2 regions of the Desulfococcus sp. genome follow, and region 2 is predicted to be linked to the other one. Evidence: riboswitches for the same ligand, from Rfam matches in the RefSeq annotation. Region 2 holds a riboswitch; the other holds the start of a gene.

Region 1 (4,195 bases), on a different contig from region 2:
ACCGATACGATGGCGTGGGCGGCGCTGCTGTAATCCGCGGCCACCGTTGCCACCACGGCGGTCTCGGTGACCGCCGCCGTCGCCGTGCCGGATACGCCCGGGGCGGCCAGGGCGAACAGGATCCCCGTCGCTGCCCATGAGATTGTGTTGATCCATAATTCTTTTTTCATGTTTCCGTTTCCTCCTGTTGGATATGGGAGATGGGACGAGATGTGAAGATCCATCCCCCTTTTTAAAAATCGTATTTGACTGTGGCGGTGAAGGATCGGCCGGGCAGGGGATAGCCGTTGAAATCTTCATGGAGGTCGTCACCCAGGTTCCGGCCTTCCAGCGTGAGCTTCACCGAACGATATCGGTAGGAGATGCCGGCGTTGATCTCTTCCTTGTCGTCGGCTTTTCTCAGATTGGCCGTGTCGTAGTACATATCCTTCTCGACGACGTATTCGCCGAACAACGTCAACCCCTCATACGTGGCCTCCAGACGAGCCAGGTAGGCGGACTCGAACCGGCCCGGAAGATTTTTACCGTCGAAAGCCGGGATATCGCTCCGGTTTTTCGGGTCCTGCCAGGTGGCGTTCAGGATCAGGCGGCAGAAGCGGTGAAGGTCGACGGCGGCGGCGGCTTCCACGCCCTGGATCAGGGCGCCGGAGATGTTGACGGACCTGCCGATGCCCCGGGCGTCATAGACCCGGGTGATCAGGTCGTCCACGTCGTTTCTGAACCAGGCGGTGGAGAGGGAGAGCCGGGAAAGCCAGGGGCGATCCCATTGCCACAGCCCTGCCAGGCCGATGTCCAGGTTGATCCCCTTCTCTTCCTGAAGGTCGGGGTTGCCGATAAAAAAGCCGCGATCGCCGAAGAGCTCGAAAAACGAGGGGACGCGGAAATACCGCCCCAGATTGCCGGTGAGGGTGAGCCACGAAAGCGGCGCGTATTTGAGCCCGACCTGAGGGCTGAAATAGCTCTCATCGCGCGTTTGTGATTCGACGCCGGCCTCCTCGTCAAGATCGTCTGAAATCCAGGTATATCGGCATGCCGGTGTAACGATGAGACGCTCGCCGAGCAGGAAGAGGCTGTCCTGCAGGCCCAGGGACAGGGTGGTTCTCCGATTGTCCGCTGGGTTCTTCTGTTTCCCGAGGCGGTCTTCGATTTCGTAGGTTTCCCGCTGGAAGCCGGCGGAAAGGATGGCGGCGTGGCCCTCGGGAAGCCATTCCGCGAAGAGGTCCGCCCCCAGCTTCCGGGTGGTGTAGGTGTTGTACTGGGACCCCAGGCCGATATCGCCGTTCCGGTCGTCGTAGTCCTCGGCTTTCCAGGTATACGACACCTGGGTGCCGGTGTTGAGATGGAGCGGGCCGAGATCGTTGGCGGTGAGTTTGAGGGTGGTGATGTTCCGTTCGGTATCCAGGGCGGCCTTGGTATCCGGACTGTTGTCCCGGCTCGGCAGCTCCTGGTCTTTTTTGAACCACTGATTGATAAGATCGATCCGGGTCTCGCCGGTCAGCTCGACGCCGGCTTTGGTCAGCAGGTTGTACTGCTTCACCTGGGCGTTGTTTCGCTTCTCCCAGCGGTCGTCGGCGGGGTTCCACTCCGTCTGTTTGTCGTTCAGGATATCGAAATCATTGTCCGAGGCCAGCATATCGGCGGAGACGAGAAGATCCCAGCGGTCCTGCCCGGCGTTGAGAAATCCGGCCAGGTTTCGGGTGTTGAAAGCGCCGTATCCAGCAAGGAGGTCGGCCTTGAAGCCTTCTTGGGGCCGCTGGGTTTGAATGTTGACTACGCCGCCGATGGAGGCCTGGCTGAAATTGACGGGGGTTGTCCCCCGGTAGACCTCGACGGCGTATACATCAGAAAGGGAGATGTTGCCGAGGTCGACACCCCCGCCCGAGGCGTCGTTGAGCAGGATGCCGTCGAGAAAGACCATGACCTGGTCGTCGGCGGAGCCCCGGAGGGAAACCGAGGAGAAACTGCCGAGCCCGCCGGATTGGCGAACCTGAACCCCCACCTCCGTTTCGATGACCTCGGCGAGGCTCACGGTTCGTCCCTCAAAGGCTTCCCGGGTAATCCGGGAATAGCCGGCGGCGGTCGTTTCGAGATCCACATCGCCGGTCTGGAACGCCGTCGGGGTTTTTTCAGCCGTCACGACGACGTCTTCCAGTTTCAGGGCGTTTTCGCCGGAGTTGTCCGGCGCGGCATTTTCCGCCTGTGCGAAGGCGGGGAAGATGGGCAACAGACCATACAAGAGGATGGACAGCGATACGGTCAAGATGTGCATAATGGCTCCTGAAGGCAAAAAAAATCCCCGGACCGAAAATGATCGATCCGGGGATGTCCCTTTTTTGTCCTCAGAATCCGGGCAAAACTCTGGTCCACGGAGTTTCGCGCATCTCGTTTCAGGCAGGTCTTCTGACTCTCGGATCATCCTACCGGCCGCACCTTCCCGGCCTTTCGGCCAGTGGCATATTGCGGCTTTCGTCCCCGATCACAGCGGCGGGCCCGTCCCCGAATTCCACGGGGTTCCCTGTTCGGCTCAATAATGAGCACCTGATCGATATTGCCGCAGCATAAAGAGAAGAATCCACAAAGTCAAGCGAAAAAAATCGCCGCCGGTTGCGCCACGGCATCGTGTTTTCGCCTGACGTTGTCGCGAGTTGTCGAATCATCGCTTGACGCGGAAGGCGTAAGGGGTTAAATTCCCGAAAAGTTGATCATAGTGGTCTGGGGTGTCTTCGGACTGAGAATTTCACGACCGTGAAATAACCCTTTGAACCTGATCCGGTTGATACCGGCGTAGGGAACGGACCGAGCAATTGCAAGACCTGCCGCTGCTTCCGGTGCCGTATCCCGCGAAAAAATTCTCCGGAAGGAACTCATGGAAAAAACACAAATGGAACGGGCCCGCGAGGGCCAGGTCACGGATATCGTCGCCGTCGCCGCGAAAGATGCCGGCATTTCCCCTGAAACGCTGCGTGAACGGGTGGCCGAGGGAACGGCGATCGTCTGCCACAACAACCGCCGTCGGAACGGCCGGCCCCTGGCGGTGGGCAAGGGGATTCGCACCCGGGTCAACGCCAATATCGGCACCAGCCGGGACGACACCCACATCGATCAGGAACTGGCAAAGGCACGGGCCGCCGCGGCCGCGGGTGCCGACGCCATCATGGATTTGTCGACCGGCGGCCCCATCGACGAGATCCGGCGGGCCATTATCGCGGAAACCGACCTCTGTATCGGCTCCGTGCCGCTGTACCAGGCTGCGTGCGATGCCGTGGTGAATCAGGGCAAACCCATTGTCGAGATGACCGTCGACGAGATCTTCGCCGGCATCGAGCGTCATCTCGAGGACGGCGTCGATTTCATTACCGTGCACTGCGGCGTGACCCGGGCGAGTCTCGACTGCATGGACCGGGAGGGCCGGATCATGGACGTCGTCTCCCGGGGCGGTTCGTTCACCTGTGCATGGATGACGCATAACCGGGCGGAAAACCCGCTGTACGAATATTTCGATCGCCTCCTGGAACTGGTGCGGCCTTATGACGCGACCCTCTCCCTGGGCGACGGGTTTCGTCCCGGATGCATTGAGGACGCCACCGACCGCGCCCAGGTCCAGGAACTGCTGACTCTCGGGGAGCTCACCCAGCGCGCCTGGGATGCCGGCATCCAGGTGATGATCGAGGGCCCCGGCCACATGCCCATCGACCAGATCGAGGCCAACATCCGGCTGCAGAAGCAGATCTGCCACGGTGCGCCGTTTTATGTCCTGGGCCCCCTGGTGACGGATGTCGCGCCCGGATACGATCACATCTCCTGCGCCATCGGCGGGGCAATCGCCGCGGGTGCGGGGGCGGACTTCCTCTGTTACGTGACCCCCAGCGAACACCTCTGCCTGCCCACCGCAGCGGATGTCCACGCCGGGGTGATGGCGGCCAGGCTGGCGGGGCATGCGGCCGACATCGTCAAGAACATCCCGGGCGCCCGGGAATGGGACGCGGCAATGTCCAGGGCCAGAAGGGCCCTCGACTGGGAAAAACAGTTCGCCCTGGCCATCGACCCGCCCCTGGCCCGGAAGCGGCGCGGCGAAACCACGGCCGCCGATGCCCACGGGGCCTGCACCATGTGCGGCGAATACTGCGCCTACAAGGTGATGGACTCGCGGCGGCGGCCAGCCTGAGAATTGCCGAGGGGGCCGTCGGTACTGATA
Region 2 (4,195 bases):
AGTCCGTCATCGTCGATTCCGGTTCCCCGACCGGTCAACTCCGGCACGGGAATGTTCGAATAGGCCGCGATGATGGCGGTGGAGGGCGAGGTGTTGCCGATGCCCATGTCCCCCGTGCCGATAAGATGCACCGGACCTTCGGCCGTCAGTTCGTCGACGATTTCGATGCCGGCCTCGATGCTGCGGACAGCCTCCTCCCGTGTCATGGCCGGCACCGCGGCGAAGTTGGCCGTGCCTTTTCGGACCTTTTTGTGGTAAATAGGTAAATCCGGCGCGAAATCCCAGTCAACCCCCAGATCCGCCACCCGGACTTCCGCTCCGGCATGGCGGGCCAGGACACTGACGGACGCACCGCCGCCCACGAAATTGTAGACCATTTGGGGGGTCACCTTTTGGGGGAAACGGCTTACGCCCTCGGCGCAGATCCCATGGTCTCCGGCGCAGGTGATCACAATCTTCCTGTCGAGACGAACGTCGATCGTACCGAAAATGCCGGCCAGACGAGCCCCCACCTCCTCCAGGATGCCAAGGCTCCCCGCCGGGCGGGCCTGGTTTCTGAGCCGCTCTCTGGCGGCGCCGTATGCATCGGCGTTGGGCGCCGTGATGCGTTGAATCGTATGTTCCAGTAGTCTCATGCCTGTTTCTCCGTTCTTCATTGGTGGTGTTGATCACACATCCGCATATCCTGTGGGAAAAGGAACCGGCGTGCAGCGTTGGTGTTCGGGGCGTCGTTCTCACAGCGACAGCGAAATCTTGTCTCCCCTGATATCCTTTTCGAAAAGCGACAGGCCCCGTTCCATGGCGCAGAAATTCCCGCACATGGTGCAGGTTTTTTCGTTTTCCGGACTCCGGCTTTTTCGAATCTCCTCGGCGCGGTCCGGGAACATCAGCAACCTGAGCTGATCTTCCCAGCGGGTGTCCCGACGGGCCAGGGAGACCTGCTTCTCCTGCTCCCGGCGTTTGGGGTATTTGGCAACGTCGCCGATGTGGACCGCCAGGCGCGTGATCCGGACCCCTTCCCGGACGTCGGCCTCGTTGGGCAGGGCCAGATGCTCGGCCGGGGTGATGTAACATATAAGATCGGCGCCGTGCCGGGCGGCGTTTGCCGCTCCGATGGCCGCGGTGACGTGGTCGTAGCCGGCCCCGCAGTCGGCGGGCAGTGGTCCCAGGACATAGTAGGGTGCGTTGCCGCTCATCCGTTTTTCCAGCATGATGTTGCCCGCGATCTCGTCCAGGGGCACATGCCCCGGTCCCTCGACCATCATCTGACAGCCCATCTCGCGTCCCAGCTCGGCCAGTTCGCAGTTGATGATCATCTCCGCCATCTGGGCCCGGTCGTGGCTGTCGTGGATGGCGCCGGCCCGGATCCCGTTGCCCAGGGAGAGGACGGCGTCGTACTTTTTCATCAGGGCGCAGACCCGGTCGAATTGCTCGTAGAGGGGGTTTTCCTTCTGGTTGTATTCCATCCACGAGACCATGAAGGTGCCGCCCTTGGAAACCAGCCCGCCGTATCGGAAGCCCTGTTTTTTGAGACGTTCGATACTGAATTGATTGATACCGCAGTGGATGGCCATGAAGGAGATGCCGTCGGCCAGCTGCCGTTCGATGAGTTCGAAGAGATATTCGGGGTCCAGCTTGTTGGGATTCCGGTACTTACGGGCCGCCTCGCAGAAGGCCTGGTAAAGGGGAACGTTGCCCACCGGCAGATCGCAATCGGCCAGGACGGCCCGGCGTACCGCGTCGAGATCGCCGCCGGCCGACAGCTCCATCAGGGTGTCGGCACCTTCTTCCTGGACCGCCCGGGCTTTTTTGACTTCCAGGTCGATGTCGCAGATATCCGAGGATGTGCCGATGGAACCGTTCACTTTGGTTCTCAAGCCCGATCCGATCCCCACCACCCGCTGGTGCTTTCGCTGAGGGTGGTGGGCGATGACGACCTCGCCCAGGGCCACCTGTCGCCGGATATCTCCGGGTTCGCTGTTTTCATTTCGGGCGACAATCTCCATCTGTGGGGTCACGACCCCTTCTCTGGCCAGTTCGATCTGTGTCTTCATTTGTGTGCTCCCATCAATCTGGTGTTTTCCTCAAAAAAAAAACCGTGTCACAGGGAAACACCCTGTGACACGGTTTTGTGGACGATATACCGTGTGGTTGTTGCGGCAGGTCTTCTGACTTGCGGATCATCAGACGCCCGGACAACGGTTTCGATCAGCCTTATCGTAAATCGTTATCTGAACGTTCCTACCCTCGGCCGCGCCTTCCCGATCCTCTCGGATCAGTGACATTTTGCAGCCTCGGTTCCCGCTTACAGCGCTGGTCCAGCGTCACGGAATTTCACCGTGTTCCCTATTATCCCTCGAAAAAGAGGGCACCGGCAACAAACGTGAGAACAGATTTTGTTCTTCATACAGGATTATCGCTAAAATGCAAGCCTGAAATTTTCCCTTGTCGGCAAGGGGGTCAGGCCCGCGGAGCAATCCATACCTGTTTCATCACCAGGAAAACGCTTCCTGCAAGCACCAGGCCCATCATGGAGGACAGGTGGGCGATGTCGATGAACAGCGTGAAACCGGGTGAAAAGCCGACATCGGGCAGGTTCTTGAGCACCCGGAAAACCCCGGTGGTGGTGATGCAGCAAATCAGGATCAGGCGGACTCGGGCGGCGCCTGTCAAACGGTATCGTTTTCGTCGCTCAAGCAAATAGTCCAGGCCGATATAGGCGAAGAAGGCCAGCAGAAGAATCGCCCCGAGGTAGTGGAGGCGGTGGGTCAGGTAGAAGTCCGCCAACCACCCCAGGCCGGGGATGTCGGCGATATGGTAGCGTTTGAAGATGGGCATCTGGGCGAGACCCGTGAGACCCATAAAGAACAGCATGGTTATGTATATGGCTTTGATGCGGTGGTACCTCATGAAGATGATTCCTTGGATGAAAACGGTTCCGGGCGGCGACCGCCGCCGGTGCTCAGCGGGCTCAGGTGAAGCGTCCGCCGAGGGCGGGGAACAGGGTGGTCGAAATGCCTGTCTTTTTCTCGACTTTTTCGACCTCTCTGCTCCGGCATTTGGGGCAGGCGATGTCTGGAACTGCATTGTCATCTGCCGTCCGAATTTCAAAATATTGATGGCATATCCGGCATTTGTAGTTGTTTATCGCCATGTTCAGTGCTCCTCGGGCGTCGCATGTGCGTCATTCCGTGACGCGCGGATTTCTGTCGAGGGATCTTTCGAGGCAGGAGGGTTTTTCCCTTTGCCGAAAAATTTGAGCAAAGCGCCTGCAACCCCTGCCAGCGGGGCGACGAGCATAGCCCCGGCCAGGTGGTCGGCATCGGCCATCATGTCGGGGACCGCTTCAAAATGGGGTTTTCCAGGTCCCTGCTGTAAGGCCCGGTTCAATTCTGCAAAGGGTACCGGGGAGACATACAGGGTGTTGGTGCCGCCGTTTTCCGCCTCCCCGTATACATACCCGTTGATCTCCCGGGCAATGGCCCGAGCCTCCCGGACGATATCGGCCCGCGGTCCGATTTTCTGAACGTCCTCCGGACATGCCGTGATGCAGGCCGGCATCTCGCCTTCGGCCATCCGTTGGTGGCAGCGATGGCATTTGTACATGACGCCGTTTCCGGCATAGGCCGGCAGGAGATCGAGGTAGAGGCCGACGCCCGTCTGCCGTTGGGGAATGTTCCACGGACAGACGACCTGACATTTCTTCCCGCCGAGGCAGATGTCCGGCGCAATCACCGTGGTGCCGTTTTTGAGCTTCCGGGCGGCCCCCCATGGGCAGAGATTCGCGCACGGCGGGTTCTGGCAGTGCATGCAGCGCCGAGGAATCGTGAGGGTGGTCGTCTCGCCGTTTACCGTCACCTCCGCCGTCTGGATAAAAAGCCAGTTGTAGGGCGTCAGCCGGTCTCTTACCTCGCGGTTTTCGGACCAGTCTTCGATCCTGACGCTGCCGGGAACCATTTTCGGGAACGGCTTTCGAGGTTCCGGAAACGCAGCGCTGTTGGCATCCCGACAGGCTTCGACACACGCCTCGCACCCGATGCATTTCCGGATATCGATAAGGGTTGCCAACTCATCGGGGGTCGCGCCCCTGACGGCCGACGGCAGGGAAAAGGATCCGACCGTCGATACGGTTGCCGCGGCAACGGTTCCTTTGAGAAAGGATCGTCGCGATATTTTGTTGCTCATAAGCGCCTTG

The links. A riboswitch is a leader RNA that binds a small molecule or an ion and turns the genes downstream of it on or off. The one in region 2 is predicted to bind cobalamin.
Region 1: another riboswitch for cobalamin. It lies ahead of AB7S84_RS14555 (TonB-dependent receptor); the one in region 2 lies ahead of thiC (phosphomethylpyrimidine synthase ThiC).

What each region holds. Positions count from the first base shown of each region.
Region 1 covers NZ_JBFXGG010000111.1:537-4,731, forward strand. The annotation lists partial or broken gene AB7S84_RS14550 (hypothetical protein) at 1-170, opposite strand, end outside; gene AB7S84_RS14555 (TonB-dependent receptor) at 233-2,269, opposite strand; cobalamin riboswitch at 2,374-2,556, opposite strand; TPP riboswitch at 2,705-2,810, shown strand; gene thiC (phosphomethylpyrimidine synthase ThiC) at 2,867-4,165, shown strand; gene AB7S84_RS14565 (DUF6079 family protein) at 4,169-4,195, shown strand, end outside.
Region 2 covers NZ_JBFXGG010000024.1:10,134-14,328, reverse strand. The annotation lists gene cobT (nicotinate-nucleotide--dimethylbenzimidazole phosphoribosyltransferase) at 1-635, opposite strand, end outside; gene thiC (phosphomethylpyrimidine synthase ThiC) at 735-2,054, opposite strand; cobalamin riboswitch at 2,142-2,392, opposite strand; gene AB7S84_RS06910 (hypothetical protein) at 2,461-2,910, opposite strand; gene AB7S84_RS06905 (FmdB family zinc ribbon protein) at 2,972-3,154, opposite strand; gene AB7S84_RS06900 (4Fe-4S dicluster domain-containing protein) at 3,157-4,185, opposite strand.